3 regions of the Rhodococcus sp. P4_F3_2 genome follow, and region 3 is predicted to be linked to each of the others. Evidence: riboswitches for the same ligand, from Rfam matches in the RefSeq annotation. Region 3 holds a riboswitch; each other region holds the start of a gene.
What was found. Region 3 has a riboswitch for thiamine pyrophosphate ahead of thiO (glycine oxidase ThiO). Riboswitches for the same ligand answer to the same signal wherever they lie in the genome.
Positions count from the first base shown of each region.

Region 1: linked by a shared signal. The riboswitch ahead of AC1DWA_RS31360 (3-oxoacyl-ACP reductase) and the one ahead of thiO (glycine oxidase ThiO) in region 3 are both predicted to bind thiamine pyrophosphate.
Region 2: linked by a shared signal. The riboswitch ahead of AC1DWA_RS22565 (TenA family protein) and the one ahead of thiO (glycine oxidase ThiO) in region 3 are both predicted to bind thiamine pyrophosphate.

Region 1 is NZ_JBFUJN010000057.1:7,765-16,961, reverse strand. It holds gene AC1DWA_RS31385 (response regulator) at 1-444, shown strand, start outside; gene AC1DWA_RS31380 (zinc-binding alcohol dehydrogenase family protein) at 468-1,448, opposite strand; gene AC1DWA_RS31375 (MarR family winged helix-turn-helix transcriptional regulator) at 1,445-1,906, opposite strand; gene dinB (DNA polymerase IV) at 2,028-3,326, shown strand; gene AC1DWA_RS31365 (LLM class flavin-dependent oxidoreductase) at 3,323-4,603, opposite strand; gene AC1DWA_RS31360 (3-oxoacyl-ACP reductase) at 4,603-5,367, opposite strand; TPP riboswitch at 5,385-5,478, opposite strand; gene AC1DWA_RS31355 (DoxX family protein) at 5,617-6,057, shown strand; gene AC1DWA_RS31350 (AurF N-oxygenase family protein) at 6,162-7,151, shown strand; gene AC1DWA_RS31345 (TetR/AcrR family transcriptional regulator) at 7,148-7,897, opposite strand; gene recO (DNA repair protein RecO) at 7,994-8,809, shown strand; gene AC1DWA_RS31335 (isoprenyl transferase) at 8,766-9,197, shown strand, end outside.
Region 2 is NZ_JBFUJN010000022.1:86,779-100,027, forward strand. It holds gene AC1DWA_RS22520 (Glu/Leu/Phe/Val family dehydrogenase) at 150-1,265, shown strand; gene AC1DWA_RS22525 (methyltransferase) at 1,395-2,513, shown strand; gene AC1DWA_RS22530 (acetamidase/formamidase family protein) at 2,627-3,994, shown strand; gene AC1DWA_RS22535 (T3SS (YopN, CesT) and YbjN peptide-binding chaperone 1) at 4,015-5,361, opposite strand; gene AC1DWA_RS22540 (hypothetical protein) at 5,574-6,053, opposite strand; partial or broken gene AC1DWA_RS22545 (LysM peptidoglycan-binding domain-containing protein) at 6,206-6,712, opposite strand; gene AC1DWA_RS22550 (ABC transporter ATP-binding protein) at 7,019-7,813, opposite strand; gene AC1DWA_RS22555 (ABC transporter permease) at 7,822-8,625, opposite strand; gene AC1DWA_RS22560 (ABC transporter substrate-binding protein) at 8,603-9,631, opposite strand; gene AC1DWA_RS22565 (TenA family protein) at 9,631-10,374, opposite strand; TPP riboswitch at 10,362-10,457, opposite strand; gene AC1DWA_RS22570 (carboxylesterase/lipase family protein) at 10,588-12,156, shown strand; gene AC1DWA_RS22575 (MFS transporter) at 12,149-13,249, opposite strand, start outside.
Region 3 is NZ_JBFUJN010000024.1:1,313-10,252, reverse strand. It holds gene AC1DWA_RS23310 (acetate kinase) at 1-880, shown strand, start outside; gene AC1DWA_RS23305 (serine/threonine-protein kinase) at 896-3,283, opposite strand; gene AC1DWA_RS23300 (glutamate ABC transporter substrate-binding protein) at 3,291-4,277, opposite strand; gene AC1DWA_RS23295 (hypothetical protein) at 4,292-5,653, opposite strand; gene AC1DWA_RS23290 (NUDIX hydrolase) at 5,812-6,372, shown strand; gene AC1DWA_RS23285 (hypothetical protein) at 6,365-6,496, opposite strand; gene thiE (thiamine phosphate synthase) at 6,746-7,441, opposite strand; TPP riboswitch at 7,468-7,614, shown strand; gene thiO (glycine oxidase ThiO) at 7,614-8,693, shown strand; gene thiS (sulfur carrier protein ThiS) at 8,690-8,905, shown strand; gene thiG (thiazole synthase) at 8,898-8,940, shown strand, end outside.

The DNA.
Region 1 (9,197 bases), on a different contig from region 3:
GCGCGCACCGACTCCGCGGACAAGGTCGAGGCCCTCGATGCCGGTGCCGACGATTACGTCACCAAGCCCTTCGGGATGGACGAGTTTCTGGCCCGCGTGCGCGCAGCGGCGAGGCGTGGAACCTCGGCGGCCGATACCTCGGAACCGTCGGTCGAGACCGCGTCGTTCACGGTGGACTTGGCTGCCAAAACGGTGAGTCGGCGCGGTGAACAGGTGCACCTGACTCCGACCGAGTGGGGCATGCTCGAGATGCTTGTGCGCAACCGCGGAAAGCTGGTCGGGCAGAAGGAATTGCTTCGGGAGGTGTGGGGACCGGCTTACGACACCGAGACTCACTATCTGCGTGTCTACCTGGCTCAACTTCGTCGCAAGCTCGAGGACGACCCGGCCAACCCCAAGCATCTGATCACCGAGGCGGGGATGGGTTATCGATTCGTGGTGTGAGAAACCAGGTGTGAGAAACCAGGTCAGATCATCACCACCAATTTGCCACGAGCCGTACCGGCCTCCATCTTGGCATGCGCTTGCGCGATGTCCTCGAATGCGAACACCTCGTCGATCGGTACCACCGCCTCGCCTGACGCGACAGCGGAGAGGAAGTCTTGCAGTACGTCGGCAGGCAGGTCGGACGCGTCCCCGCCGTACGAGGTCAATCGCACTCCGCGTGGAATGTAGTCGATCGGATAGAAGTCCTTGACTGTCCACTCGTTGGACAACATGCCCGTGAAACACACGGTCCCGTGAACGCGAGTGGCGCGCAACGTGTCGGGAAGTGTTGGTGTTCCGACTAATTCGAGAGCCAGATCAACACCGTCCGGGAAAATGTCTCGCACCTGGCCTGCCACGGCACCGTCGTCGAGGACAACGTGGTCGACCCCGATCGCGGTCAACGATGACGTCTTGCTCGCATCGCGGGTGGTCGCAAGGACCGTGAGCCCCCACTGCTTCGCCAGGACTGCGGTTGCCATGCCGACCGAGGAGGTTCCGCCTCGAATCAGTAGGGATTGACCGGATTTCGCATCCAGTCCCACCGTCAGCGAGCCGTACGACGTCTGCAGCATCTCGGGAACAGCTCCCACTGTCGACCAGTCCAGTTTGCTGGAGAAGGGAACGACTTGGCTGACGGGAACGCACGTGTACTCGGCATATCCGCCGTCGAAGACCCGACCCATCCCGCCCATCATGGCGGCGACCTGCTGCCCTTCGGTCAACTCCCCGCCGGGGCAGTTCACCACTTCGCCGACGGCCTCGATGCCCAGCACCCTCGGGAACGTCACGCCTTCGGCGAGGCCGAGCCTGGTGTGCAGTTCGGATCGATTGAGGCCGAAGGCCTTCACGCGGACCAGTACCCAGCCGGTGGTAGGCGCCGGTATGGGAATCTCCTTGATCGTCAATGCTTCTGGCGGGCCGGGGGCGTCGAGCACGATTGCGCGCATTGTGTCGGTCATGCTTTCTCCTTGGTGATGAGTGTCAGTCGACGGTTGGCTTCGCGCAGCGTGGCCAGTGTGGCGCCGAACCGATCGAGAGCCTCGGGCGTCAGCACGGAACCGAGACGGCGTGCCAGTTCGTCGTCGAACGTGGACTTCGCCCGCTGCAAGAGGCCAATGCCGTCGGGGGTCAACGCGATGAGTGAGGATCGTTTGTCGGCGGGATTGGATTGTCGACGGCAGTGCCCCGAGGACTCGATCCGATCTACCAATTTGCTCGTGCCACCGACGGTGATCGCGAGGGCTTCGGCAATGTCGAAGACCCGACAGGAACCTAGCCTGTCGATGATCTGCATCGGCTCGAATCGACTCAGTGGCAGGTCGTGCTCGATTCGTAGTCGCTGGTCGACGGCCGTCCACAGTTCGGTTTCGAAGCGGACGAGGTTGTCGAAGTGACCGCTCAGGTCCGACCCCGTCATGAGCAGACCCCGAACCGATATGCATTCCGTGGAATCATTCTTTCACCGTACGCCCGATTCGTGATTAATTCCATGGAATCTATTTGCGGCCTTTCGTTGTGTCGGTGGCGCATGGGAACATATGTTCGTGTCGCATGAACCGCTGGATCGAGAAACGCCAGGTAATCACCCTGGCGGTGCCCGTTCTGGCGGTAATCATCCTGGGGGTGGTCGACTTACGGGTGACGCAACGATCCTCCATGCGGACCTCGATTCGTTCTACGCATCGGTCGAGCAACGTGACGACCCGACTCTGGCGGGCAGACCGGTCATCGTCGGTGGTGGCGTGGTCCTGGCGGCAAGCTACGAGGCCAAGGCATTCGGGGTTCGAACTGCGATGAGTGGTGGTCAGGCTCGATCACTGTGTCCCCAGGCAATCGTCGTTCCCCCGCGAATGTCGGCGTACTCGCAGGCGAGCAAGGACGTGTTCGACGTCTTTCACGACACGTCGCCGCTGGTCGAAGGAATCTCCATAGACGAGGCCTTTCTCGAGGTCGGCGGGCTGGCCAAAATCGTGGGAAACCCGCTGCAGATCGGGGCCAACCTCAGACGCGACCTGGCCGAGCAGGTCGGACTACCGATCACGGTCGGGATCGCACGCACCAAGTTCCTGGCCAAGGTCGCGAGTGCATTCGCGAAACCCGACGGATTGCTGCGAGTGCCGCCGGAGGGCGAGACCGAATTCCTGCATCCGTTGCCGGTCGAGAAGCTGTGGGGCGTCGGCAAGATCACGGCCCAGAAGTTGCGAAACTTCGACATCGTGACGGTGGGTGACATCGCTCGGCACGACGAATCCTCGATCGTCTCGATTCTCGGGGGCGGCGCCGGTCGCCATCTCTACGCGCTCTCGCACAATCGAGATCCGCGCCCCGTCCGCGCCTATCATGGCCGCAGTTCGATGGGTGCTCAGCATGCGCTTGGTCGCGGATCCCATTCCCGCGCAGAACTCGATGCGTCGTTGATGTCCCTTGTCGATCGTGTCAGTCGACGCATGCGTTCGGCGCAGCGGACGGGGCGCACGGTCACGCTCCGGCTTCGCTTCGCGGATTTCACGCGGGCAACTCGATCTCACACGCTGCGCCGGTCCACCGCCGACACAGCGGAATTGCTGAACGCCTCGATGGTGCTGCTGGACGAAGCGATACCGATGATCGCGGACAAGGGCATCACGTTGATCGGTGTCGCTGTCTCCAACCTGGATCGGGACCGCGCCGAACAACTCGAATTGCCCTTCGACGGTCCAGGATTCGCGGGTCCGGACACTGCCGCCCTCGACTCGGCGATGGACAGCGTCCGGAAGAAGTTCGGCTCAGCGGCTCTCACGAGGGGAGTGCTCCTGGGACGCGATCCGGACCTGTCGGTGCCGCTACTGCCGGACTAGGTGAGGTTTTCTCTCAGAGTCGCTCCCTCGTATTCGCGTCGGAACAACCCACGCGCCTGCAGCACTGGAATCACGTGATCGACAAAATCTTCCAGGCCCTGCGGATAGGTCGGCGGCATCAGATTGAAACCGTCGGCACCGCGGCAGTTCAACCAGGATTCCATCTCGTCGGCAATCGACTCCGGTGTTCCGATCATCGTTGCGTGGCCACCACCCGCAGCGAGCGTCCCGAGGAGTTCCCGCACAGTCGGTGCGTCCTTCTCGACGATCCGCAGGATAGTTGCGTAGCGTCCTTGCGGCCCGCTGAATGCTTCGAGTGGAGGCAACGGGGGCACGGGCCCGTCGAGATCCCAGTCCTCGCAATCCTGTCCGGTGAACAACGAGAGTTGGCGTATCGACTGTTCGGTGGGCAGCAGGCGATCAAGTTCGGCCTTCTTGGCCCGTGCCTCGGCGACAGTACTTCCGACGTAGGTGACCAGCCCCGGCATGACGGCGACCGAGTTCGAATCCCGGCCGGCGCGCTCGATTCTCGACTTCACGTCCGCGTAGTAGCTCTGCGCGCTGGGCAGGTCGTAGGCAACCGAATAGATCGCCTCGGCGCGCTGCGCAGCCAGATCGCGACCCTGCTCGGACGCCCCGGCCTGAAACAAAACCGGTCTGCCCTGCGGGGATCGAGGAACCGTCAACGGGCCGTCGACACGAAAATGCTTGCCGTCGTGATCGATGCGAGAAATCTTGCCTGCGTCGGCAAAACGTCCCGCCCGGTCAAGGATCAGCGCGTCTTCCGACCACGAATCCCACAATGCGAGGGCCACTTCGACAAATTCGTCGGCTCGTTCATATCGGGATGCGTGATCGGGCATCGCCTCGAGTCCGTGGTTGCGCGCTTCCTGGTCGAACATCGAGGTCACGACGTTCCATCCGGCCCGTCCGCCGCTGATGTGGTCGAGCGATGCCAAAAGTCGTGCCGCGTGGAATGGCGTGTGAAAGGTCGTGGAGATGGTGGTGACCAGGCCGACGTTCGCCGTCGCTCGTGCCATGGCTGTCAACGCGGTGATCGGTTCGAGAAACCACGACGCACCAGACTCGGGTTCTCGAACACTGTGACCGTCAGCGAAGAAAACGGCGTCCAGCTTGCCGCGTTCGGCGATCTGGGCGAGCGACTCGTAATACGTGATGTCACCGAGACTTTCGACCGGTGAGTCGCGGTGTCGCCACGCCGCACTGTGATGCCCGCAACCGAGCAGGAACGCACCTATCCGTAGCTGTGCGCCCATCAGTTCTTGACGAGTCCGCCGTCGACAACCAGATTCTGGCCGGTCACGGCCCGCGACCATGGGGAGGCGAAAAAGAGTGCAGCGTCGGCAAATTCGTCCGGCGTCGTGACTCGGCGCAGGGGAGTGCTTGCCGCGATCATGTCGAACACGGCTTCCGGTGTCGCGGCACTCGCATCGGTGGTGCGGAGCAAGCCGCCGGAGACCATGTTGACTGTGATCCCGTCCGGACCGAGGTCGGCGGACAGCGTCCGTGTCAGTGCCAACAGTGCGGCCTTGGCAGCGGTGTAGTCGTGGTAAGGAACTACCGGATTCTGGACCAGATTGGTTCCGACAGTGATGATTCGGCCGAAGCCGAGTTCGCGCATGCCTGGTAGCGCTGCCTGGGTGGTATTGAGTGTTCCGGCAACAGCTCCGCGTAGTTGAGAGTCGAAGTCGGCCCAGGTGATCGTGTCCGCGTTCGGCCGGGCATCGCCGTTGAACGAGAAGTCGACCAGTGCATTGTCGACCACGGTCGAGATCGGTGCGTCGAATCTCTCGCGTGCAGCGGAGAACAACTGGTCGACGGAACTGCGGTCCGTCACGTCCGCCTGGACTGCGAAGGTGCGATCCTCACCCAGTTCGGCGACCAGGGCCTCGGCGGCATCGCGGCTCTTGTTGTAGTTCACGATTACGCGGGCGCCCGAGCGGGAGAATGCTCGGCTCAGTGCGGCGCCGAGCCCGCGGGCGCCACCGGTGATCAGAACGATCTGCTCGTCGAGGTTCAATGCGCGCTGAAATTGCTGTTCGGTCATGTCGACATCCCTCCGCCAGTGCTAACTGGTCAGGTTCATCGGGTCTGATCTCAGCCGACTTTTTCGGCACCCCGTGTCACCGTCCATCAGACCACGTGAGGTGAATCGTCCCGAACGCCGGGTGTGTAGTAACGGCCGGCGCGATGAGTTTTCGATCGCTCGGGAGTCGTAATTGCAAGCGAAGTGGCAACCGGCCGCTCGCCTTCGCCCCAGGAGATTCCGATGACCACCCAGCCCGTCCACAACGAAACTGTTTCCGGTAACGCCACGACGACGACACCTTCGGCCACGGCTCGCAAGGTCGGATACGTCCTGAGTGGGCTGTTCGTCGTTTTCATGCTCTTCGACGGCATCATTCACATTCTCAACCTTCAGACCGTCAAGGACGCCTCCGCCGAACTTGGGTTGCCGGACTCGCTGGCATTGACGGCCGGGGTGGTGCAACTGATCTGCCTTGCGCTGTACGTGATTCCGCGAACGTCGATACTCGGCGCGATTCTGCTCACCGGTTACCTGGGCGGAGCCGTGTTGACCAACCTTCGAGCGGAACAGCCTCTGCTGAGCACGACATTGTTTGCCGTCTACACCGGAATCGTCATGTGGGCGGGTCTGTATCTCCGAGACGAGAAGGTTCGCGAGATCATCCCGGTGCGGCGGGCCTGAAATCAGGCCCCTGAAGGGGTTGCGTGGGACGCGGTGTCCCATTATGTTTGACCTCATTCAAGTCCGTCGACTCCAATCGGCGGACTGGCCGTGAGGAGACACCGATGGCTCGGTCAGCGTCGATCGAAGTGGAAAAGCCGTACCGCCAGGTACTGCAGACTTTGTCCGAGGGCTCAGTTGCCCGCAGTTTCGATCCCTATCTCGACATCGACTGGGATTCACCAGAGTTCGCGATCGATCCGCATGATCCGAGGTGGGTGCTCTCATCCGTGTCGGATCCGCTCGGAGCGACGCAGTGGTACCAGGACCAGTCGTTGGAGCGTCGAATCGCCATGGGAATGTGGCGTCAGGCGAATGTGACCAAGGTGGGTTCGGCATTCGAGAGCATCTTGATCCGGGGAATGCTGCAATACATCATGGCGCTCCCCAACCAGTCGCCTGAGTTCCGGTACTGCCTGCACGAGATGACCGAAGAGTGCAATCACATCCAGATGTTCCAAGAGCTCGTCAATCGTATGGACATCGACGTACCGGGTATGCGTCCGATGTTCCGGCGGCTGTCGCCGATCATCGGAGTGCTGGGAGCAAAGTTCCCGGTCATCTTCTTCATCGGCATTCTGGCTGGTGAAGAACCGATCGACCACTTCCAGAAGGATCTCATCCGCGAGGGTAAGGACACGCCGCCGGCCATGCTCCGCACCATGGAGATTCACATCGCCGAAGAAGCGAGACACATCTCGTTTGCTCACGAGTTCCTGCGCAATCACGTCCCCAGACTCAGTCGTACGAGTCGAGCCATCACATCGGTCGCCTTCCCCGGCACGATGCGTTGGCTTGCGGGCGAAATCATGTCACCGCCAAAGGAATTCGCCGAAGAATTCGGAATCCCGGACGAGGTGATGAAGAGCGCCTTCTGGGGGAGCCCACATTCACGCCGCATCCTGGGTAACTACTTCGGTGAAATGCGAGCCCTGGCAGACGAACTCGGATTGATGAATCCGGTGTCGAAGCGTGCGTGGCGAAAGCTGCGCATCGACGGCGACTACGCCCGCTACCGCGGCGAGCCGAAGCGTTCCGACAAGACCCGGAACTAGTCCGGCCGCGAAGTTCCTCCGTCGGAGGACACCAGCTCGGCTATGAGCGTGGACAATTCGACATGGGGATCGATCTGTAGCCCGCTCGAGCGTGCAACGCCGTCGAACATGTACCAGGTGTATTTCGCGAGGTCGGCGACGATCTCTTCGCGGCTCGGTTTCGGATCGGTGCTTCGGACCCAGTGGGTGAGCGTGCCCTCGACCATTGTCACCACCGCGAACGGTAGTGAATCGAAGGGTGAGGAGTCGATCCCCACGGATCGACCGACTTCGGTGATAGTGGTGCGGGCCGAGTCGGCGATTGTCGCCTTCAAGCTGCTGATCGCGTCGATGCTCTCGTCGTCGTAGTCGGTGGGGCCGGTACCCATGAACTCGTGAATCCGCGGATGCTCGGTGATCCACTCGGCGACGGCGCTGATGGTTCGGGTCAGGATCTGGTCGAGAGTGCCTACCGAAATGCTCATCGACGCATCCAGGGCCGCCGCAAATTGGCCGAGCACAAACGCTCGGACTCGTCGATCGAGGTCGTCTCGGCCGCTGAATTGTCGGTACACCACCGACTTGGCGAGGCCGGCACGGTCGGCGATCTGCTGGACGGACACCTCGGCACCTGCCGCGCGCTCTTCGATCAGTTCGACAGCCGAGGTGAGTATCCGTTTCTGACGCTCGGAGTTGTGTCGCTCCCACCGCGCTTCGCGACCGGTCAACTCTGCAGTGACAGGTTGCGCAATTGCGTCGCTCGGCATCGGGCCAGTCTATCCGGACGGACCCGCCGTATTTCCGACTTGTCATCGGGCGCGGCATCGGGATCGGTCGTCGGTACAACGTGGGACACTGGTCGAGTGAGGTTGTATCGAGACACGGCGGTGGTGCTGCGCCTGCACAAACTGGGCGAAGCCGACCACATCGTCACGTTGCTCACCCGTCAGTTCGGGTTGGTACGTGCCGTGGCCAAAGGTGTCCGCCGGACCACCTCCAAATTCGGTGCCAGACTCGAACCGTTTGCTCACATCGACGTGCAACTACTTCCGGGCAAGAATCTCGACATCATCACTCAGGTGCAGACGGTCGATGCCTTCGCCACTGACATCGTCGACGACTACAGCCGGTACACCACGGCCTGCGCCGTACTCGAAACTGCCGAGCGGTTGGCCGGCGAGGAACGCGCGCCGGCCCCGCAGCTCCAGCGATTGACGGTGGGAGCACTGCGTGCGATCGCCGAGCAGGCGCGGCCGGTCGAGTTCGTGCTCGACGCGTTCTTGTTGCGAGCCATGGGGTACGCGGGTTGGGCGCCTGCCCTCGAAGAGTGCGCCCGCTGCAGCGCTCCGGGACCGCACCGTGCATTTCATGTCGCCGCAGGCGGAGCCGTCTGTACCTACTGCCGCCCGGCGGGTGCTGCGACGCCGTCGCCCGGAGTGCTCGACTTGATGGAAGCCCTGCTCCGAGGGGAGTGGGAGGGCACCGATTCGGCGCCCGCGACGCTGCGGACGCAAGCCAGCGGACTGGTCGCGGCACACCTGCAGTGGCATCTCGAGCGTCAATTGCGGACGTTGCCGCTGATCGAGCGTTCGAGGCCGCATGCAGCCGTCGAGGTCGACTTGCCCGTGAGGCAGGATGGAACCCGTGATTCGACGACGCGAACCGCGAACTCCGCTTGATCCTGCTGCTGAACGGGTGATCCGGCCACCGGACCCACATCCGTCCGGGGCGACCCCGCCGATCCTGCAAACCGAACTCATCCCGCGCCACGTCGCGTTGGTGATGGACGGCAACGGACGGTGGGCGCAGGAGCGCGGTCTGCCGCGAACCGCCGGGCACGAACGCGGTGAAGCTGTCCTGATGGATACCGTCTGCGGTTGCATCGAGATGGGTGTCGAGTGGCTCTCCGCCTACGCCTTCTCCACCGAGAACTGGAAGCGCAGTCCCGACGAGGTTCGATTCCTGATGGGCTTCAACCGTGACGTCATCCGCCGCCGACGCGACGAGATGAACGAAATGGGTGTGCGTGTTCGCTGGGCCGGTCGTAAGCCGCGCCTGTGGGCCAGT
Region 2 (13,249 bases), on a different contig from region 3:
ACCAAATCGTAGCTCAGGCAGAGCATTGGTTCCACGAATTGCTCAGCGGGATTCTCTTTGGGTTATTTGTCCCCAATAGTACCCAACGCCCATTTCTTCCCAATGTTTCGACTGCACCCCGTTTATCCTTCGGAAAGGTCTATCCCACAATGACTCTCACCGCCGAGCCCGTGAACTCTGTTGTTTCCCATGACGACACTGCGGGCGTGTTCGATCGCGCCGACTACCTGCGCGATTACCCCCACGAGCAGGTGAGCTTCTTCCAGGATCCCGCGAGCGGCCTCAAGGCCATCGTTGCCATCCACTCCACGACGCTCGGCCCCGCGCTCGGCGGAACGCGCTTCTACCCGTACTCCGACGAATCCGCCGCAGTCACAGACGTTTTGCGTCTCTCGCGCGGAATGACCTACAAGGCTGCGGTTGCCGGCGTGGACCTCGGCGGCGGCAAGGCAGTCATCATCGGCGACCCCGCAACGGCCAAGACCGACGAATTGCTCGGCGCCTACGCAAAATTCGTCCAGACCCTCGGCGGCCGCTACATCACCGCTGGTGATGTCGGAACCAACTCCAACGATCTTGACATCATCGGTCGTAACACCGACTTCGTCGTCGGCCGCAACGCTACAGTCGGCGGTTCCGGCGACAGCGCTCCGATGACGGCCCTCGGCGTATTCCAGTCGATGCGCGCCGCGGCACAGTCGCATTGGGGCACTCCGTCGCTCGCAGGCAAGACTGTTGGTGTCGAGGGCACAGGCAAGGTCGGCTACGAACTCATCAAGCTTCTCCTCGCAGACGGCGCAACCGTGTTGGCGACCGACGTCAACGCCGGAGCACTCGACCGCGTCAAGGCTGACTTCCCGCAGGTGAGCATCGTCGACAGCATCATCGACGCCGATCTCGACGTCTACGCACCGTGTGCGATGGGCGCAACCCTCACCGACACGACCGCACGCTCGATCAAGGCCGAGGTTGTCTGCGGCGCTGCCAACAACCAGCTCACCGTGCCCGAGGTCGAGAACATCCTCCGCGACCGCGGCATCACCTGGACCCCCGACTACGTCGCCAACGGCGGCGGCCTCATCCAGGTTGCCGGCGAGCTGAAGGGCAACTCGGCCGAAGAGGTCAAGCTCAAGGTCGAGAAGATCTTCGACACGGTCACCGAGATCTTCGCGAAGTCGAAGAACGACGGAATCCTCGCCGGCGAGGCTGCTGACGCGGTCGCCGAGGCTCGGATCGCCGAGGCAGCTCGCGTCGCCAAGGGCTGACATCCCTCTCGCAGTCATGTAGCGCGGCCGGTCCCGACTAGTGTGGACACCAGACGAGCAGATTTTGCAGATCTGGACCACATCAGCCGGTAGACCGGCCGCTATGCGTCGGACGCCGGAAGGGCTTACATGACTGAACAATTCGCAGTGTGGACCGAGAACGACGTCGAGCAATCGGCCCGTTGGGGTTCGACGAGCAACGCCCCGGTGCCCAAGCGCATCGTCGTCGCCGACGACACGATGAAGGCCGACGACGCCTATCGCTTGGCATGCGAAGGCACGGCGTTGTTGTGGCGCGGAGATTTTCAGAACGCTCGCCAACTGTCGAAGGCCGTCGCGTCGCGCATCGACCGCAAGCCGCGCCGAGCGTCCGACGACCCAGCCAAAGCCTTCCATCTCCACCGGCAGACCCAAGGACGCCGCGCGCAGATCCTCGGTATGCTGCTCATTCCCTTGGATGCAGATCTGTCGATTCCACTCCGGCGAGCCCCGGACGCGCAAGTAGCGTTGACCGAAGCCTTCGGGATTACCGGTGAGCCTTCGGTTCGCTCGTTGCGTGACATCCTCGGCGCGATCGGCGCTCACGAGTGGCACCGCAAAGGTGTTTTCATCGAGGCTCTCGACGCACGAGTGCATCCCGCTTTCGGAGTGTTCTCACCCGTCCGCGGGGAGTATGTCGATCTTGTCGCGTCTGCTCCGCTACCGTCGACGGAATCTGCTTTCGATATCGGAACAGGTACCGGCGTTCTTGCTGCCGTCCTGGCGCGGCGTGGCGTCAAGACAGTGACGGCCACCGACCAGGACCCCCGGGCATTGCAATGCGCGCGCACCAACCTGTCGCGGCTTGGCTACGGCGATCAGGTGAACGTGGTGGAAGCAGACCTCTTTCCCGAAGGCTCCGCTCCGTTGGTGGTCTGCAATCCTCCCTGGATTCCGGCCAAGGCCACCTCGCCCATCGAATACGCCGTCTACGACCCTGCTGGAGCGATGCTGAAGGGCTTCCTGACTGGTGTCGCAGCGCATCTGGACGACGGGGGAGAAGCGTGGCTGATCCTCTCGGACATTGCCGAACACCTCGGTCTCCGAACGCGATCCGAACTACACGATCTGATTGCGGCCGGTGGGCTCACTGTTGTCGATCGCATGGACGTCAAACCGACGCACGCAAAGGTCAGTGACCGAACCGATGCGCTTCACGCTGCCCGGGCACGAGAGACGACCTCGCTCTGGCGGCTTCGCCGTCGCTGAATTCATTCTCAGTCAACGGTATTTCCCTGCCATGAAATGGTAATGAACGAGTAACAAATCGGGTCTAGCTTTCTTCGCAGTCGCACATCGTCACGCACTCCGGAGGAATCTCGATGGAAAACACTCTTGCCCGCAACGCAGCCGAGGACCTGACGAAAGGTCTTGGCCGACGCGGATTCATGAGGGCAGTCGCTGCCCTCGGTGCGGGCGTAGGAGTTGCCGGTGTGGCTTCGGGATGCGCGCACTCGAACGCGTCACCGGCTGGATCGTCCTCCTCTGCACTACCGTTCGCCGATGGCATTCCGATTCTGCAACCGGGCAGTGGAAACGTCAGTGGCGATCACTATCTGAGTTCGGATCCGTCGGACGTCATGTGGGGTTATGTGCCCAACATCCACACCCGCGAGGTGATGCGGATGAAGTCGGGTCAGACCGTCACGATCGACGCCCTCTCGCACGAGGGAATTCTCGAGGATCAAGGGCGCAATCCTCTCGAATACTTCGGTAGCAAAGGCGTTTCCGAGAAGGACGTGCTCGAAGATGCGATTGCCGTTGCGGCCGAATACAACCGAACCGAACGAAACTTCGACAAGGACGGACCGCACGTCGTCACCGGCCCGGTCTTCGTCGAAGGCGCCCAGCCTGGAGACGTACTCAAGATCGAGACTCTCGAAGCCATTCCCCGCGTGCCGTACGGCGTTGTGTCGAGCAGACACGGCAAGGGCGCTCTCGCCGTCACAGCAGACGGAACCGCTCCAGCGGGAATCACTCTGGACGAAGTCATGCCGCCGGTCGCCACAGACGGGCGCGCAACAAAGGACCCGTTGAAGTACGGCGGTGTTTCCACCTTCACGGCGATCGAAGACGGCAAGGGCGTGATGCCTTTCGGACAGTCGAAGGTGCGGTTTCCCTTGCGACCCTTCATGGGAATGATGGGAGTTGCCTATTCCTCGGATGCCGACCCGACGTCCCCGTCGTCGAACTCCATTCCTCCGACCCTGGGCGGCGGAAACATCGACATCAGGCATCTCGGTGTCGGATCAACCTTCTATTTGCCGGTATTCGCTGAAGGCGCCCTCTTCTACGTCGGTGACCCACACATGGCCATGGGCGACGGTGAGGCGGCGCTGACGGCGATGGAAGGATCGCTGCGCGGCACCTTCCGACTCAGCGTGTGCAAGAAGGATTCCGGTGACGCTCCATCGGTGGCTTTCGGATACCCGTTCGCCGAGACCGAGGAGGCCTGGATTCCGATCGGCCTGTCCGACCCCAACGGTTCGGTCGATGGGCAGAACAGTGACCTCAACGGCGCCATGCGGCGCGCGGTGGTCAACGCGCTCGACTTCCTCGAGCATGATCGCGGAATGGATCGAGCGACGGCCTACGCCTATCTTTCTGCCGCAGCGGATTTCACGGTCTCGCAGGTAGTCGATCGAACCGTGGGCGTCCACGGACAGATCTTCAAATCCCACTTCGAATAGAGGGAAGGCGATCCGTCGTGTCAGGACGGATCGTCGAAGAGACTCTGTTGCAAGGGATCGGCAAACAGGCCCATCTGCTCAGGTTGCGGCTTTGCCGGCGTCTCGGTTCGAGAATTGGGCAGGACCACCAGTCGCAAAGCCCCGCGAAGACGGTCGACCATGAGTTCCCACCCACCGACCTGATCCTCGTATCCTGCAGCCTCTTCGGCGTCCCCGCGACTGTGGGCGTCCACCGCCTGACTGCGGAGCTGAATCTGCCATTCGTTACTGATGTGGAGGAGCTGAAGAATCAGATCGCGATCGCGCCCGCAGACATCGGCTACCGCGTCGAGATCCTCGGCCACGTCCAGATCGAGATGCAGCAGGGTCTCGAGTTCGGGAGGCAGGTCCTCGGCCGTCAGATCGGGCTGCAGCGAGGAGGAGTCACCGGTCTTGTTCGCGAAGAAGAGGTCTCCGCCGACGCGTGCGGCGAACTCGTCGTCCACGGTACGCAGGAACGACGTCAAGGCTGAGCATGTATCGGTGAGTTGTTTGGGAACGAATGGTGAGCCCGCCACCTCGAGGAACACCGACAGACGGTCGTCGATCAAGACGAACTTGATGCGCGACCATTTGCGGTTGAGATCGGCGATGACCTCGGCTGCACGAGTGCGGTTGCTGATGTCCTGAACGAGTGGGGAGAACAACTGCACGTCCATGGACTCGGAAAGCGGACCGACGAACATGACAGTCGAACCGACCCGAATTGGTATGTCGCCGTCGCTGTCCCGCTCGGGAAGCGTGCCGAGCATGGGAAGCAAAGCGAGAGTGACCAACTCTTTGAGGTGGTCGACGTCGTTGGGCATGTAGGCCGCGGTGGGGTCGAGTGTCGGAAGTTCTGTCGACTCGACAACCGACGGATCGAAATCCGGAGTCTGCTCGTTGCCGGTGAGATCGCTGGATAGAAAAGCCGGGTGCTGCACACCGAACACATCACGGAACGCAGCGACAGTCATCGCTGCGAGCTGATCGGCCCAGTTCTGCGCCTTGTCGACGCAGAAGGCGGGGGAGTTGTTCGGATCGTCGAGATTCTCGGAAGGCGGATTCCAGCCGAGTGCGATCAACTTTTGTTCGTCGGCATCTTCGAGTCGATAGCGCGGATGAAGGAAGTCGTTGGAAGGAACCTCGCAGCGGACTGTGTTCTCGTCCCACACGAGGAACTGAACGCATGGCGCTGCGCCGTCAGCTGGATCGAAGTCGCCGGTGGACGATTCCACGGCAAGCACGTCGCCGTCGACCATGATGGAAATGTGATCGCCGAGGCGACGTTGAAATTCTGCCCATGCCCGGTCGACACTGACATCGAGATCGAAGCCCATTGCGCTCATCAGCCACCTCCTTCCGCAAAAGCTCAGACCTATACGGTATCGCGAGCTCCCGACAATGCTGCTGTCCTTTTCCGGTCGACCGGATTGCAGCGGGCCACGAACCGTGACGACTAGGAAGGTTGTCGCAGGTAGATCGGGTATTTGAGAGCGGCGACTGAAGTGTGCCTGTAACCGCCGTCACGCCAGGCGGTATGCAGGCGAAAGAGCGAGGACTATCCGGCGAGAACGGGCGAGACCTCGACGACGGGCGGCGTGGACCCGGTCGTGACAACTGGGGTGGTGCTGGTCTTGGTGGTCGTGGCTGTCGCGGTCGGTGACGAGGTCGCGGTAGCCGACGCGGTGGTGGACGAGACCGGTGTTGTCGTACTCGTTGCAGTCGTAGTGGACGTAGCGGAGCTCGTGCTTGTCGCGGTCACCACCAGCGGCTGATTACGAGGAGCAGTCGTCTCGTCGGCGATTCGCCAGGTCGGCGTCGGCGGGATGACAACCGTGGGAACTGCAACCGAGCTGTAGAACGCGGCCGGTTCGATCCCGGCGACGGACTCCACGGAAACCGACGAGACCAGAGCGGGAGGCTTCACCACAGGGCCGCCGGAACCGAATGCGCCGGCTGCTCCGCCGAAAACGAGGCCTGATGTCAGAGAGAGAGCGGCCACTGCGACAGCGCCGATCATGACTGTTCTGTCTTTCATGCACACCTGTCCTTCGGGAGCAGTACGGAAGTACTGTAGGCGAAAAGATGCCGCAATGGAGTATCAGGGCCTGCTGGGCGGGACGCGAATCTGTGTGGCGTAGAACACAAAAGGCCCCGGGTGCCGACGCGGACGTCGGCACCCAGGGTCGGGATGCCGTTTGCATCCGCGATGCGCTGGTACTGGTTGCCGTCACCGTAGAAACGCTCCGCGATTGCCCACAGGGTGTCGCCGCTTTCGACGGTGTAGCTCTGCGCTGCCGGAGCGGCGGGTGCAGGCTCGGGCTCCGGTGCCGGAGCGGGCTCCGGGGCAGCCTCGGCGGCCGGAGCCTCGATTGCAGTGTCCGAAGACCACAGAGCATTTCCACCGGCGGACAGAACGACGTTGCGATCGTCCTGAACCGAGAGGGAGGCACCGTCGTTGCCTGCGGTCTGCGATGCCCACACGGCGTCGGAGTCCTTGTAGATGACGAAGTTTCCGTCAGTCTGCACCTCGGCGCGGTTGGCGCCGGATCCGTTGGTGCCTGCGGCCCAAACAGCCTGTCCGCCCTCGGACAGAACCAGGTTGCCGTCGTCCTGCAAGGTGAGGGTGTATGCGCCGTTGTCGGACTTGAGTTCCTGGCCGACTCCGAGGCTTTGACCTGACTGCAGTGTGCTCACGCTGTCCCTTTCCAAATCTGTTGCGATGACTGTGCCTCCACGATTCCGCTTTACCGTCCAGTTACCTTCTGGCCGTTGGTCTCGTAGGCGACCGAGTGTACGTTACCGAAGAGTACGGAGAATTGTGCAGCGTTGACGGACTGCGTGTCGAGCGTTCGGATCTTGCTGATATTAAGGCGTTTTGGGTGAAAGTGCCGGATCATGGTACGTGACCTCGTCAGGTTTCGGTGCGCATTCTCCTGAACTCCAGGTGAACTCGAAACTCTCTCAGCGCATTATCAGTAACTACTGCATTATCAGTAACCGCTAGGGGCGTAGCGACTTGCGCGTCTCGTCGTGGAGAACGGCAAGCAGTTCACGCTCGACGTCGGCGAACTCGGGCGTGGTGATCATGTCCAGCTCGCGTGGTCTCGGCAAGGGAACGTCGACTACGCACCTGACCGTTGCCGGACGCGCAGACAGAACGACCACGCGGTCGGACAGATAGATCGCTTCACGAATATCGTGGGTGATCATCAGCACGGTCCACCGGTACTGCTGCCACACGTCTTGCAGCCAAGCCTGCATCTCGGTGCGGGTCAACGAGTCCAGTGCGCCGAACGGCTCGTCGAGCAGCAGGACAGGTTTGCCCTGAACAACGGTGCGCAGCATCGCCGCTCGCTGGCGCATACCGCCGGACAGCTGTGACGGCCGGGCGTCCTCGAATCCGGACAGGCCGAACGCGGGGAACAACTCACGAGCGCGCTCGCGTGCTTCCTTCTTGCCGACTCCCTGCACTTCCAAACCGAGGGCCGTGTTGTCGAGTACCGAGCGCCAAGGGAACAGAAGATCCTTCTGCGGCATGTACGCGGTGTGCACCTCGGCGGCTGCTTCGGATTCAGTTGCGCGCGTGCCCACACGGACCGAACCCGAGGTCGGGGATTCGAGCCCGGCCAGGACGTTGAAGATCGTGCTCTTGCCGCAGCCGCTCGGCCCGATCACCGACACGAATTCGCCCGCGTCGGCGCGGAAGGACACCGAATCGAGTACGAGACGCGATTCTCCGGCCGTGTCGAACCTCTTGGTCAGGTCCTGGATTTCGACCATTGCATCCTCGACCATCGGGTCAGTCATGTCCGCGACCTTTCGTTCATCGCCCATGGTGCAACGATGCGCTCGATGGCGAACGTCAGCAAGTACAGCGTGACGCTGATCAACGCGGTCACCAGTACGGCCGCCAACACCAGGTCGGTGCGGAAGGAGTTCTTCTGGGTGCTCATGTAAATGCCCAAACCGGAAGTAGCGCCGACGTATTCGGAGAACACCGCGCCCACGACCGCGTAGGTGATACCGATACGCAGGGCGGTGAAGAATCGCGGAATCGCCGAAGGAAGGCGGACGTATCGGAACTCCTGCCAGCGAGTGCTGCCCATACTGCGCAGGAGAGCGCCCGCTTCACGGTCGGCCGCGGCAAATCCCTCGATGAGTCCGATGGTCATGGGGAAGAACGTCGCAAGCGCGATCACCAACACCTTCGGCAACAACCCGAAGCCGAACCAGATGATCATCAGCGGCGCGATGGCGATGATCGGCAGCGTCTGCGAGACGACAAAAAGTGGTACCAGCGCGCGTGACAACCACGGCGAAAAGTCCACGACCACAGCAAGAATCCAGGCCAACACCAGTGAAACAGTGAAGCCGACCAACGTGACCTGCAATGTCGACCAGGCGTGGCCGGAGATGATCTCGCGATTGTCCCACCCTTGGGACAGAACGCGACCAGGAGACGGAAGTACCTGCGGCCGAATCCCACTGATCTCGACGTAGATCTGCCACGCCGCTACGAGGAGCACCACCACGGCGAGCGCGGGAAGCGCCCGCCGCATGGCCGAGACCAGCCGTCCGCTCACGTCAGGACGCGTCGAGATACTCATTGGTGAAGTACTCCGACCAGTCCGGCTTCTGGGTCAGCGGCTTCCCGTCCGGTCCGGCGAGCAATCCGTTGTCGAAGAGGAATCCCGAATAACCCGACCAGGTTTCGAGATTCTGGGCGCCCACGACGCCGTTGGCGTCTTTCATGTAGTCGGCGGCGAGCATCCGCTGACTGTCACGGACGAGGTCTTCGTCGGTGAAAGCTCCGGGGTTCGCGTCGATGAGATCCTGCGCGGCCTGGTCCGGGTTGTCGGCAGCAGTCTGATATCCGCGTTGAACGGCTTTGACGAACTTGCGTGCCTCGTCGGGATGGTCCTTCAACCACTGCTGGTTGCCGTTGATCACGATCGAATACGCATCGGGGAAGCCGTAATCGGTGTACTGGAAGTACCGCATCGGAGTTCCGTTTCGCTCCGCTTCGAGGCCTTCCCACGCAAAGTAGGAGACCGTGAAATCGGCCTGGCCCGAGTACACGGCTTCGTACGCGGACGTACCGAGCGTGACCGTCGTGAAGTTCCCGGTCCCGCCGTCGTTGCGGATGATCTGCTGCAGTGTCTCGACTTCGCCGGGATCGCCGAACCCGGCGTACGTCTTTCCGTCGAGATCACGCGGGCGCGTGATGTCCGCACGATCCGCCTTCACACCGATGCCGGTGGCGCGGTGCTGAAGTGGCGCGATGACGGACGTCGTGGCGGCGCCGGCCGCTCGGGCGAACGTGGCCTGACTCTGTGTGCTGATGCCGAACTCCGCGTTGCCGGCGTCGACCAGGGTGTCGGGCGAGGTGTTGTTGTACGGCAGGATCGAGACGTCCAGACCGGCGTCCTCGAAGTAGCCCTCTTGGAGTGCAACGTACAAACCGGTGTGGTTCGTGTTCGGGGTCCAGTCGAGTGCGAACCGAATGGTCCCGTCGGACGAGCCGGTGTCAGCGGCGCATCCGGTCAGAACTGTGAATGCGGCTGCGATCGCGGCAGACGTGGCAAGTGTGCGGCGCAGCGCCGCAAACGACATCACGACGCCGGCCAAGGCTGCTGGTGGAGTGCGGAATCCCAGAACATCAACTCGTAGCGACTGGCGATGCGGAATGCTTCACTCATCGCCTCACGCTCTGTCTCGGTGGCTGCTTCGGCCGCAGCATTGACCAGTACGCGGGCCTGCGCCACCGACTCGTGGAATTCGGGTGCGTCGTACGTCGTGACCCACTGTGCGTACGGATGCGACGGATCGGCGTCGAGTACCTCGCGCGCTGAAGCGGCAAGATCGCGGCCGACCTCGGCGTAGATCCAGAAGCAGGGGAGTACTGCCGCTGCGGAGACCGGGTAAGGCGCAGTTGCCGCAGTCGCCGTCAGATACGAGACGTATCCCAGGCAGGCCTGCGAATGCTCGAGCCTTCCCGATCCCGCTGGAAGAATTCCACCGGTGAGAAGTCCGTCGTGAAGCGCAGATTCCACTGTCGCTGCCGTGGACGCGGAATTCGACCAGAAGCCCGCCGACTGCGGATCCGGGGCGTGGGCCGCGACCAGGGACAACGCTTTCGAATACCCCTCGAGATAAAGCTTGTCCTGCTCGATGTACGTGCGGAACGCGTCGAGAGGCAAGGTTCCGTCGCCGAGGCGTTTGAGGAACTCCAGTGAGTCGATCGACTCGCGGAGGACCTTCGTCTCGGCCCAGAGCCGATCGGTGAACCGATCCGTCGACGGCGCTGTGGCCACCGAGTTTTCGGCAGAATTGTATGCAGGCTGCGTAGTAGCCATGACATCCCTTCGTCAGCATTACCTGATCAGGTTCCCGGGTGTGTTCTCAGCCCCGCCCATGCGGAGCACCCCGTGTCAGAACTAGGCGACCTTAACACCGAGCCTCTGCTTCGTCGGCGGCTACCTGGCAGTTGAGTAGTCGGCGCACATCGGCCTTATGTTGGTACGTTTGGTCTTGTTTGCCACACGCGCGGGTCGGGAGGGGATTCAGACATGGAGACCGACGTTCGACCGAATCTCGGCGAGGACGGAACTCTGGTGATCCGTGCCCGCGGCGGAGAAGCCCGCGGGTATCCGGATGGCGGAATGTTCGCGTGGAAGGGCATGCCTTACGCAGCAGCGCCGGTGGGTGAACGGAGATTCCGCGCGCCGCAACCCGCTGAGCCGTGGGACGGGGTGCGCGACTGTCGTGAGTTCGGGCCGATCGCGCCGCAGGGCCAGAGCCCGGCGGTTCCGATCGACCGGGCCTTCAAAATCGACGAAGACTGTCTGTCGATCAACGTGTGGGCCCCGCGCCCCGACGGCACGCCGCGACCGGTGATGGTGTGGATTCACGGCGGCGCCTACTGCCTCGGGTCCGCCGCCCAAACGATCTACGACGGCCGTCATCTGGCTGAAACCGGTGACGTCGTTCTCGTCTCCTTCAACTATCGCGTCGGTGCCCTCGGATTCCTGGACCTGTCTGGATTCTCCACCGCGGATACCGTTTTCGAATCGAACTGTGGTCTGCGAGACCAGATTGCGGCACTCGAATGGGTTCGAGACAACATCGACGCCTTCGGGGGTGACCCGAGTGCGGTGACGGTGTTCGGTGAGTCGTCCGGCGCAGGATCCATCACGACGCTCATGACCTGTCCGAGCGCCGAAGGTCTGTTCCATCGTGCGATTGCCCAGAGTCCTCCCGCGACATCCGTCTACGGGGCCGAGCGCGCCAAGACCGTGGCGGAGCGGTTTCTCGAACTGCTCTCGATCGACCCTGAAGACGCAGGCGATCTGCTGACCACGGATCTGGAACTGCTCGTCAAGGCAAGCGATGACCTGGTCAACGAAATTCCGACCCGGATTCCGGGAACTTTGGCGATGGCACCCGTTGTCGATCGTGATCTGGTGCCGCACTACCCGGTTGCGGCTTTCCAGAAGGGTTACGCGCACCGAATCCCACTGATCATCGGTTCCAACAAGGACGAGGCGTCGATCTTCAAGTTCATGAAGTCTCCGCTGATGCCGGTGAGCGCGCAGTCGGTCGAGGCCATGCTGCAACTGCTGGCGGATGATCACCCAGACATCTCCGCGACCAAACTTGCCGAGATCATGTCGGCTTACCCTGATCACGCGAAACCAAGTGGCGCGCTGGCACTGTCGCGGGACGCGGCGTTTCGCATGCCGACTCTGTGGATCGCCGACGCCCACTGCCGGCATTCCCCTACGTGGGTGTACCGCTTCGATCACGCGACGCCGATGCTCAAGGCCGCACGGATCGGCGCGGGCCACGCGACCGAATTACCCTATGTATTCGGCAATTTCGGAACACTGAACGTCGACCCCACGTTCTGGCTGGGTGGACGGAAGGCTGCGATGGAGGTAGCCGGCCGTATTCAACGGCGATGGCTGGCCTTCGCGCGGCATGCCGTGCCGGCAGCTCTCGACGGTTCGAAGCACTGGGCGCCGTACGAGGAAGAGAAGCGGTCGACGCTGTTGATCGACTCGGCCGACACCCTCGTCAGCGACCCCGATCACGGACTGCGCGTCGCCTGGGGAAACGACGTGATGGGGTTCAACTGACGTCGGTCGAGTGCCGCGGACGATCCAGTTCGCGAAGCACCGGCAGGGAGGCACAGACTGCGGCGATCAGGATGATCGGAATCGACAGGGCCACAAAGGTCGACGCGATTCCGAGTTGATCGAGCAGAGGGCCGACCGCGAGGTAACCCAGCGGGCCGGCGGCGTAGGCAGTCGACGTCATGACACCGACGACGCGTCCGCGCATGTGCTCCGGGCTGTGCGTCTGCATGGCGTAGTTGGCGATCGGGCCGACTGGTCCGTAGACGAGCCCCTGCAGTCCGGCGAGCACGAGGATCACCCACAGCGGAGGTAGAAGCGCCATTGCAAGCATCGCTATGCCGAGAACGGCAACGGCAAAAATCATGATCAGTCGCCGGGACATGATCGGTGCCAGCGGAGCGTAGGCGAGAGAGCCGATGATGCCGCCGATCGCCAATGCCATCAGCACCGATCCGAGTTGCGCCGGTTGATCCAACTCTGTGAAGTACACCGGGAACACGACACTCTCCACCGGCATGTAGAGCGCGACGACGGCCATGTCGATCAGCGCCAGAGTGCGCAGCAGTTTGTTGTTCCAGACGAACCGAAGACCGTCGAGTGTGCCGTGCCAGATCGATTTCGGACGATGTTCGTGTTCGGGGACTCCGGCGCCAGGAAGGCGGATGAAGGCAACCACGACGATCGAGAACACAAAACCAGCCGCCGTCACCCAGAGCGTGTTCACCGCCCCGATCGTTGCGATCAGGACACCGCCGATGCCAGGGCCGATCAGATATGCGACGTTGAAATTGGCCTCGTACACGCTGTTGGTGCGATCGAGCTTCCACTTGGCTGTCCGAGTTGCTGCAGGCAGCATGGACTCCCTCGCCGCCATTCCGGCGGGGTCGAACACCGCACCGAGCGCGGCCAACGCCGCGATCACCGGGATCGTCAAGCCCGCGGTGGCCGCGATGATCGGGATCGCCGCTACGGACATCGCCGAAAGAGCGTCGGAAATCATCGACGTTCGACGGCGTCCGAATTTGTCGACGAATGTCCCCGAGAACAGGCTCGACACGAGTAACGGAATGGCTGCTGCGCCGGCAACTATCGC
Region 3 (8,940 bases):
CGGCGTCGTGAAAGCCATCGAGGATTTGTCGAACCTTGCGCCGCTGCACAATCCCGCCAACGTGATCGGTATCGAGGTGGCGCGCGAAGAACTGCCAGACGTTCCGCACGTAGCAGTGTTCGACACTGCCTTCTTTCACACGCTGCCCGCCGCAGCGTCGACCTACGCGATCGATCGGGATGTGGCCAAGGCCAACCAGATTCGTCGATACGGCTTCCACGGGACCTCGCACGAATACGTGTCGGGACGAGTCGCGGACTTCCTCGGCAAGGATCCGGCCGAGCTGGATCAGATCGTTCTGCACCTCGGAAACGGCGCTTCGGCCTCGGCAATCAAGGGCGGCAAGGCTATCGACACCACGATGGGCCTCACCCCGCTCGAGGGTCTTGTCATGGGCACCCGCAGCGGCGACATCGACCCAGGCATCATCTTGCACCTCAATCGCAACTCGGGAATGAAGGTCGACGAGATCGACGACCTCCTCAACCGTCGTTCCGGTTTGAAGGGACTGTCGGGAGTCAACGATTTCCGTGCCCTGCTCGCACTGATCGAGGGCGGCGACGAAGACGCACAACTTGCATACGACGTCTACGTACACATGCTCCGTAAGTACATCGGCGCCTTCATCGTTCAACTCGGTGGCGTCGACGTCATCACCTTCACCGGCGGTGTTGGCGAGAACAACATCGACGTACGACGCGACAGCCTGGCCGGCCTCTCCCGTCTTGGAATCGAGGTCGACCCGACTCTCAACGAGGCGAAGAGCCGCGACGAGCGTCGTATCTCCGCATCCACGTCGGCCGTCGAGGTGCTGGTGGTCCCCACCAACGAGGAGTTGGCGATCGCCCGCGCGGCGAAGGCTTTGGTGGCCGCGCTGTAAATCTCGGGGAGCGCGTCAGAAATTGCTGCGCGGACGCACCGCGTTCGCCCGGTCCACGAGGGCGTAGCGGTGCGTGCGGGAGGTCGTGGCGCGGGCGAGGGCGCGAAGGCAGGCTTCGGCTCCGGTGCGCAGACCCTGCTCGGTGAATGGCAGGTCGAGGATGGGTTCGAGTTCGGTGTGCGAGCGGTTTCCGTAGCGAATCCAATCGAGTGCCGTGCCCAACACCAGGGTTCGCATCTGCAGACTTCGGCTCTCCTCGGCCGGTAGCGCGCGAACGCGACGGGCGGCTTCCCTCAGAGTCGATTCGTCGAGTTCGGCGATCGGAACGCCGGACAGCATCGTCAGAGCGCTCGACATCCGTGCGACGTTGTAGTGCCGGGAAGACGTGGGAACTTCGTCGAGGGCGGCGATGGCTGCCTTCTTGTTGCCGTGATCGGCGAGTTGCCTGGCGAGCCCGAATGCTGCGCTGACGTAGTTCCGTTCGGTCCGCCAGACGGTGCGGTAGTACTTCTCCGAGAAGCGGCACCATTGGTCCGGGTCGTCGCTCTCCCAATGCTGGAGGATCAGTTCTGCTGTCGCCGCCAACGCGAGTTTGGGTGCAGCCTCGCCCGGCAGAGCCGTCAGGACGGTCTCGAAATGACTGAAGGCGGGCTCGAATCGGTCCAGTTGCAACGCTGCAAGCCCTCGATACCACTCGATCTTCCAGTGATCACCGATGCTCTGCTGGAGTTCGTCCAGAACACTCAGCGCGGTCTCCGGATCGCCGAGATCGAGATGAGCCTTGGCCTCGGCCAGTCGGACCTCGCCGGAGATGGCGGCCGCCGGTGTGCCTGACGTTCGGTCGATTCCGTTCTCGCGGGCGTGTTTCAACGCATCGAGAGTCTGAGACGGTTCGCTGTGCACCGCTGCCGCCAGCAACGGCGCGCTGGGATCGGTGGGGTCGACCAACGGGATGGGAAGTGCGTGCGCAACTTCGCGCGGATCGAGAGCAGCGTCGTGGCTGACACCGTCGACGTACACATCGGTTTGCCCGACCAATTCATCGGTGCCGAAAGACGTTCGCTGCCTGCTGAACACGAGCGAGAGCCCGGGATTCTCCTGCCCGGTCTGCTCCGCGAGGATTTCTCGCAGAACGCCGGTGAGTTGGCCCGCGATCTCCTCGGCCGACTGGAAACGCTTCTTCGGATCCGGGTCGGTGGCGCGCAGAAGCAGGCGGTGGAAGAACTCGTTGTCGCGCAGTAGTGGCTCGTCCTCGGGTTCGGGAAGGCCGTCGAGGTACCGTCCGTGCTTCGAGGGCATGTCGAGGGTGAGAACCGCGAGTGTTCTTCCAACGGTGAAGATGTCGGAGGCGATGGTCGGGCCGGTCTCGATGATCTCCGGCGCTTGATAGCCGGCAGTGCCGTACAGGTATCCGTAGTCTTCGATTCCGGATACGGCGCCGAGGTCGATCAGCTTCAGCTGGTCCTCGGTGACCATCACGTTCTCGGGTTTGAGGTCGTTGTACGCCAGGCCGGTGGAATGCAGATAGCTCAGCGCCGGAAGGATTTCCAGTACGTAGCCGATTGCCTGCTCGATCGGCATGTGCTTGCCGTCCGGGAATTCGGCCAGCACCTCGCGCAATGATCGTCCGCCCACGTACTCCATGACGATGTACCCCATGGGTGTCCCGTCCGGGCGCGGATGCTCGACGAAGTTGAAGATCTTGACGATGCTGGGGTTGGCGACCTCGGCGAGGAACTGACGCTCGGCTACCGCAACGGCTTGCGCTTCGGAATCACCGAAATGCAGGAGTCCCTTGAGAACTACCCACCTGTCGCTGACATTACGATCGATCGCGAGGTAGATCCATCCGAGGCCGCCGTGCGCGATGGGCCCTTGAACCTCGTACTGACCTGATACCAATTCGCCCTCTTCGAGGAGTGGGCGGAAGTCGAAAGTGGAACCGCACTTGGGGCAGGTGCCGTGCTGAGTTGCCTTGGTGCTTGCGCTCTTACGGCCGACCGGTTCGTTGCATTTCCAACAGAACCGTTTGCGCTCGGGGACCGTCGGGTCACTCATCACCGCAGATGCGGGGTCGATCTGCGGGACGGGGGGAACTTCGACCAGGCCGCCGCCGAGGCGCAGCTTTCGTCCCGACCGGCTGCGGCGGGATCGAGTGGAGCGGCCGGTAGGGGAGGAGGATGCGGACGGCGTGGTTCCTCGTATTTGGGCCGAGGTCGGTTCGAGGCGCTCGTAGGCACCGGTGGCTTCGGGTTCGGAGCGTAGGGATGCCTGCGTGGAGTCAGGCTCGCGGTGAACTGCCTGCGTGGAGTCAGGCTCGCGGTGAACTGCCTGCGTGGAGTCAGGCTCGGGGGGTACGGAGGCTTGCGTGGCGTCGGGCTCGGGGCCGGATTCTTCGGTCATGTCAGCCTCAATCCCGGTAGACGGCCGGCGGGGGACCGGGTGACGGACCGAGGACGCTGAGCCAACGGTCGTAGATACGGTTCCAGGTCCCGTCACCCCGGATTCGCTCGAGGGTTCCGTTGACGAATCGGACCAAGTCGGGGTTGTCCTTGTTCACTCCGATTCCGTAGGGCTCGACGCCCAACGAACCACCGACCATCATGAGATACGGGTCTTGCGAGGCGAGTCCGGCGAGAATCGTGTCATCGGTGCTGATCGCGTCCACCTGCCCCTGCTGGAGGACGACGAGGCAGTCGGACCACATCGGGACGGTCACGACGGTGGCTTCGGGTTGGAGCTCCTGGATTCGCGTAGCCGACGTCGTTCCCCGGGCAGCGCAGACTCGCTTGCCTGCGAGATCGGCGATGCCGCGTACCGGTGAACCCTGCAGGACCTGAATTCGTTGCTCGGCGGAGAAGTACTGCGTCGAGAAGTCGACCTTCTCGCGCCGCTCGCACGTGATGGTCATGGTTTTGACGACCACGTCAACCATGGATTCCTGGAGTGCGGCGATCCGATCGTCCGAGGTCAGGATTCGGTACTCGATCTTCTCCGGGTCGCCGAGCAGATCGCGGGCGATCTCGCGGGCGATGTCCACGTCGAAGCCTTCGAGGCGTCCGGTCGCCGGATCGCGAAAGCTCATGAGGTTGGAACCGGTGTCCAGGCCCACGATCAGCCGCCCGCGGGCGCGGATGGCGTCGAGGCTCGGCGTGGGTGGCTGCGGAGATGCGTCTGCGGGTGTGGGGCGCAGGCTTGCAGTGAGGTTGGTGCACGACGCGGTAGTCGTCGGTGTCGGGCTGGGCGCGATGGTGGCCTCGGCCGGCAGCGGCGGTTCCGTGTACGACGTGGCGGCCGCGTTGTTCAGGTCTTCGGCTCGATCTGCACCGCAACCGGCGAGCGCCAGCACGGACGCTGCCAGAACCGCGACGCACACGGCCGGGAGCTTCCTCCGCATCTCCGGTACTCCCGTCACTGATACTCCCGCAGTCGGGGCCAGAACCCGATGAAGATTCCGGCAACTCCGAGAACTGCCAATACAGTCATGCCCGGTGCAGAGGCAGCCAACACACGTGAGGCGTACGAGACGTCGGACCGAAGATTTGTGCGCGAATCCACGATTCCTTGCCAGAGTTCGTGATCGAGCTTTCCGTATTCCGCGGCCGAATCCTGTTCTCCGGAGCCGATGGTGATGGCGGCAGCGGAAGTGAAGTCGCCGGTCCCGAGACGGTCGTACATGCGCGTGTGCGCAGCCACCCATTGCTCGCGCGAATCCAGTGCGGCGGTCAGCACCTCGTTGTTCACTCGGGCGCGTTCGTCGCTGCGTAGGCCCTCGAGGATGTCGCGCAGGGCGTCGACCTTGCGAGTGAACGTCACGTTGTCCTCGGCAGTTGAATCCCGTCTCGCCAACGTGAGGGTTTCGACGGTACGTGCCTGCTGTGCCATGATCCGGGCCTCGGTCAGTTCGTGCAGTGGCTCGGCGCCCGCGTCGAGTGCACGTCCGGTGGCAAGTGCGGACACCAGTCCGACGGTGAGCAGCCACAGCAGCGCAGCCGCGACGGCGAGCGAGGCAAGGATCAACCCGAGATTGAAGCGTCGGCGACTCTTGCGGGAGAAGTACACCTGTGTTGCCACCAGCGCGCACAGCACGAGGACGAATGCCACGATCGGCCACCACGGTGGAGTCTCGAAATCGCGCTGTACCTGCGAGACCAGGGTCTCCTGCGAGGCGTGCAGTTGCTGAGCCATCGGCAGCAGCGAGGTCTGCATCAACTGCGAGGCCTCGCTCAAATATGCTGCCCCGACCGGGTTTCCGACGCGATTGTTCGCCCGTGCAGTTTCGACCAGCCCGGTGTAGACGGAGAGGTCGGTCGAGATGGTGGTCAACGCGCTGTGCCCGGCAAGATCAGTCGAGTCGAGACCGGCCGACGCCTGGACGATCTCCGCCGACGCCTCACCGATCGACTGCGTGTATCGGTCGCGTACTTCGGCGGGTTCGAGGCCGCCGGAGATGAAGGCGGTGGCCGCGGCGGCGTCTGCCAAAGACAACGCGCTGTAGAGGTTCTGGGCCGAGTTGGCGAGAGGTTCGGTTTCGACGAGGAGGAGGTCGAGGTTCGCCTGTCGGTTCTCGATCGCTGCGGTGGCGAGGAGTCCGGCGATCAAGGTGATCGCAATCAAGATCACTCCGACGACGGTCAACCGGCCAGGCGTCGAGGACATGAATGCCTGGAGTTCGCGCCGCAGAAGTGCTCGCTCGTCCTCCGCCGATACCGAAGTGCCCTCGGCGGGCGGCAGCGACCGGGGTTCGATGGACGGGACGACACGGTCGACCATCGAGCACCTCACTTCGCTGTAGGCGGGCTACCGAGAAATGATGCCGCCGAGAAATGATTCAGGGCATCTTCGCGAGCATATAAGCATCACCTACACCTGGAGCAGTTTGAAACGGTTAGTGTGGGACAACGGCGAGAGCAGGCGGAGCGAGGTAGTCGATGCGTGGTGACGGTGACGGTTGGTCGATCGGACCGGACGGTACTCGGCATTGGGGTAAACACGGAGCCGCTGGACTGCTTCTGCGCGCCCCCGATTCGGACGGATCGCCCCTGGTCTTGCTGCAGCATCGTGCGGCGTGGAGCCATCAAGGTGGTACCTGGGCATTGCCCGGTGGAGCACGGGACTCACACGAAAGCACGACGCACGCCGCTGTCCGGGAGGCACACGAAGAAGCCGGAATCGCCGAAGACGCCGTTCGCGTCCGCGGTGAGGTAGTGACGATGCACGCGGACAGCGGGTGGACCTACACCACCGTCGTGGCTGATGCGGCGCATCCGCTGTCGACGGTTGCCAACGGTGAGAGCACCGAGTTGCGGTGGGTGCGTGAAGCCGACGTCGATTCGCTGCCATTGCATCCGGGATTCGGTTCCTCGTGGCCCGAGCTCCGAACTGCGCCTGTACCAGCCGAGACCGAAGACCTACAGGCCGGCGACCCACACACCCCTCAGGAGTCCGGCCCTTCTGTGTTTCGGTCGTCGACCGAAACGAGGCTCAGCTGAGCGAGTTCAGCGCCGTGATGAAGCTGACCGCGGTGATACCGAGCTTGAGCAGCTCGCTGATCTTGCCGAGGTTCAGGTCTTCGAGCGATTCGGTGCTGAGCGAGCCGGTGTCGAGGGATCCCATTTAGTGCTCCTAGGTTTCAGTTAGTAACTGGGAGTAAACTACAACAAACCGAATGGGATGCGACACGCAATCGAAATAACTGTGATCAAGATCACTTAATCCGACTTTTCGGACATCCAATCGCACCTAGGAACTGGGGGTTTGTTGTCTGATCGGACAACTTCCGTTCATGTTTCGAGTCAGGCGTGCTGACCCGTAACTGTGCAGAAATCGCCCGGCAAACAGTTGACGGTCGCCAGTTACCGGTTTTCAGCGTCCAGCGACGGCGGCGGCGAGGCGCTGCGCAGCCGCCTGGGGATCCGACGCCTGCGTGATTGCCCGCACGACGACGATGCGCGTGGCACCGGCATCGAGCAGCTCCGGCAGGCGTTCCTCGTCGATGCCGCCGATTGCGAACCAGGGGCGCGGCGGTGCGGCGTCGGCGGTCGATCGAACCAGTTCCAGACCGGACGCACTTCGATTCGGTTTGGTCGGTGTCGCCCAGACCGGCCCGGTGCAGAAGTAGTCGACGCCCTCTTCGATTGCGGCCAGACTCGCCTGCGCGCGACTACTCGTCGAACGCCCGATGACGACGTCTTCACCGACAACGGTTCGTGCGTAGGGGACGGGAATGTCGTTCTGCCCGAGGTGGAGGATGTCGGCACCGGAAGCCATCGCGAGATCCGCGCGATCGTTCACTGCCAACAATGCGCCGTGGCGTCGCGCTGCGGCCGCGAGAATGCCCAGTGCTACCAGTTCGTCCTTGGCCTCGAGCGGGCCGAACTCGCGCTCACCGGCAGAGCCCTTGTCACGCAATTGGATGATGTCGACTCCGCCGGACAAGGCTGCCTCGGCGAACTGCGCGAGGTCGCCTTTCTCGCGGCGCGCGTCGGTGCACAGGTACAGCCGTGCTGCTGCCAGGCGCTCGCGCCGGTCGATGACGTTACTGGGATGTGTGGGGTGCACGGAGCAAACGGTAGCCTCTAGGGAGCAAGGTTCGACACGGGAGTCCTGAAACGTCGCTGTCACTTTTTGTCGTGACTGCGAGGTTCGTGGGGCTGAGAGGGGATCGCGACCAGATCCCGACCGTCAGACCTGACCCGGATCATGCCGGCGCAGGAAGTGGAGGTGGAGTTTCGTGAGTACACACGCTCGTACGGTGTCGGTTGTCGGCGGCGGTGTCATCGGTCTCGCCATTGCGTGGCGAGCAGCCCGCGACGGGTGGTCCGTTCGGTTGCACGACCCGTCCATTGGATCAGGTGCTTCGTGGGTGGCGGGCGGAATGCTCGCCCCGCTTTCCGAAGGCTGGCCGGGTGAAGAGACAGCGTTGACGGTTGGTGCAGCGTCCCTGGAACGGTGGCCGACGTTCGGTGAGGAGCTCGGAAAGTTCGGGCCATCGGTCTTCACCGCGGACAGTTCGCTGACGGTTGCACTCGATGCGGCCGACGCGCAGGACCTGCAGACCATCGCCGAGTGGGTGACCGCGCAGGGCCATGAACTCGAAGTTCTCGGTCGCGCCCGCATCCGCGAACTCGAACCGATGCTCGGCCGGGGCATCCGGTCGGGACTGATGGCTGTCGGTGAGTCCGCCGTCGACAACAGACTTCTGCTGGAGGCATTGCAGAAGGCCTGTGCGGAATCCGGCGTCGAATTGATCGCGCGTGCCGTCAACGACCTCGCCGAACTCGACACCGATCAGATCGTGCTCACCGCCGGTATCGCGTCACCCAAGCTGTGGCCCGGGTTACCGGTACGCCCGGTCAAGGGCGAAATCCTTCGCCTGCGGAGTAGGCCTGGAGTCACCCCGGCGCCCAGCCGCACCATCCGCGGAAGCGTCCACGGGCGGCCCGCCTACCTCGTCCCGCGCGGTGACGGAATCGTCGTCGGCGCAACACAATACGAGTCCGGTGAGGACACGCAGGTCACGATGGCCGGAGTACGGGACCTGATCAACGACGCCGAGGCGCTGATGCCGGCGATCGGCGAATACGAACTGTACGAATGCGCGGCAGGCCTGCGTCCCATGACGCCGGACAACCTGCCGTTGATCGGGCGCGTGTCCGATCGTGTTGTCGTCTCCACCGGACACGGACGCAACGGTGTCCTGCTGACGCCTGTCACCGCCGATGCGACGGTCGCGTTGCTGAACGGCACATCTTTGGTCGAGGTAAAAGGAACCGAACCCGAGCGGTTCGCAGTAGTTAAGGAAAATTCATGAGTGAGCAGGTCCCGATCGGGATCACCGTCAACGGCGAAGATCTCGAGTTCGATCGAGCAGTCACGGTGACCGAGCTACTGACGCACCTCGAGTTGCCGAGCAAGGGTATCGCCGTCGCCGTCGACGGTGCGCTCTTTCCTCGCGGGCGTTGGGACGAATCCGTCGGACGTGGTTGGGAAATCGAGATCCTCACGGCGGTGCAGGGTGGCTGAGCAGGACCTTCTCACTATCGCTGGCCGCAGCTTCG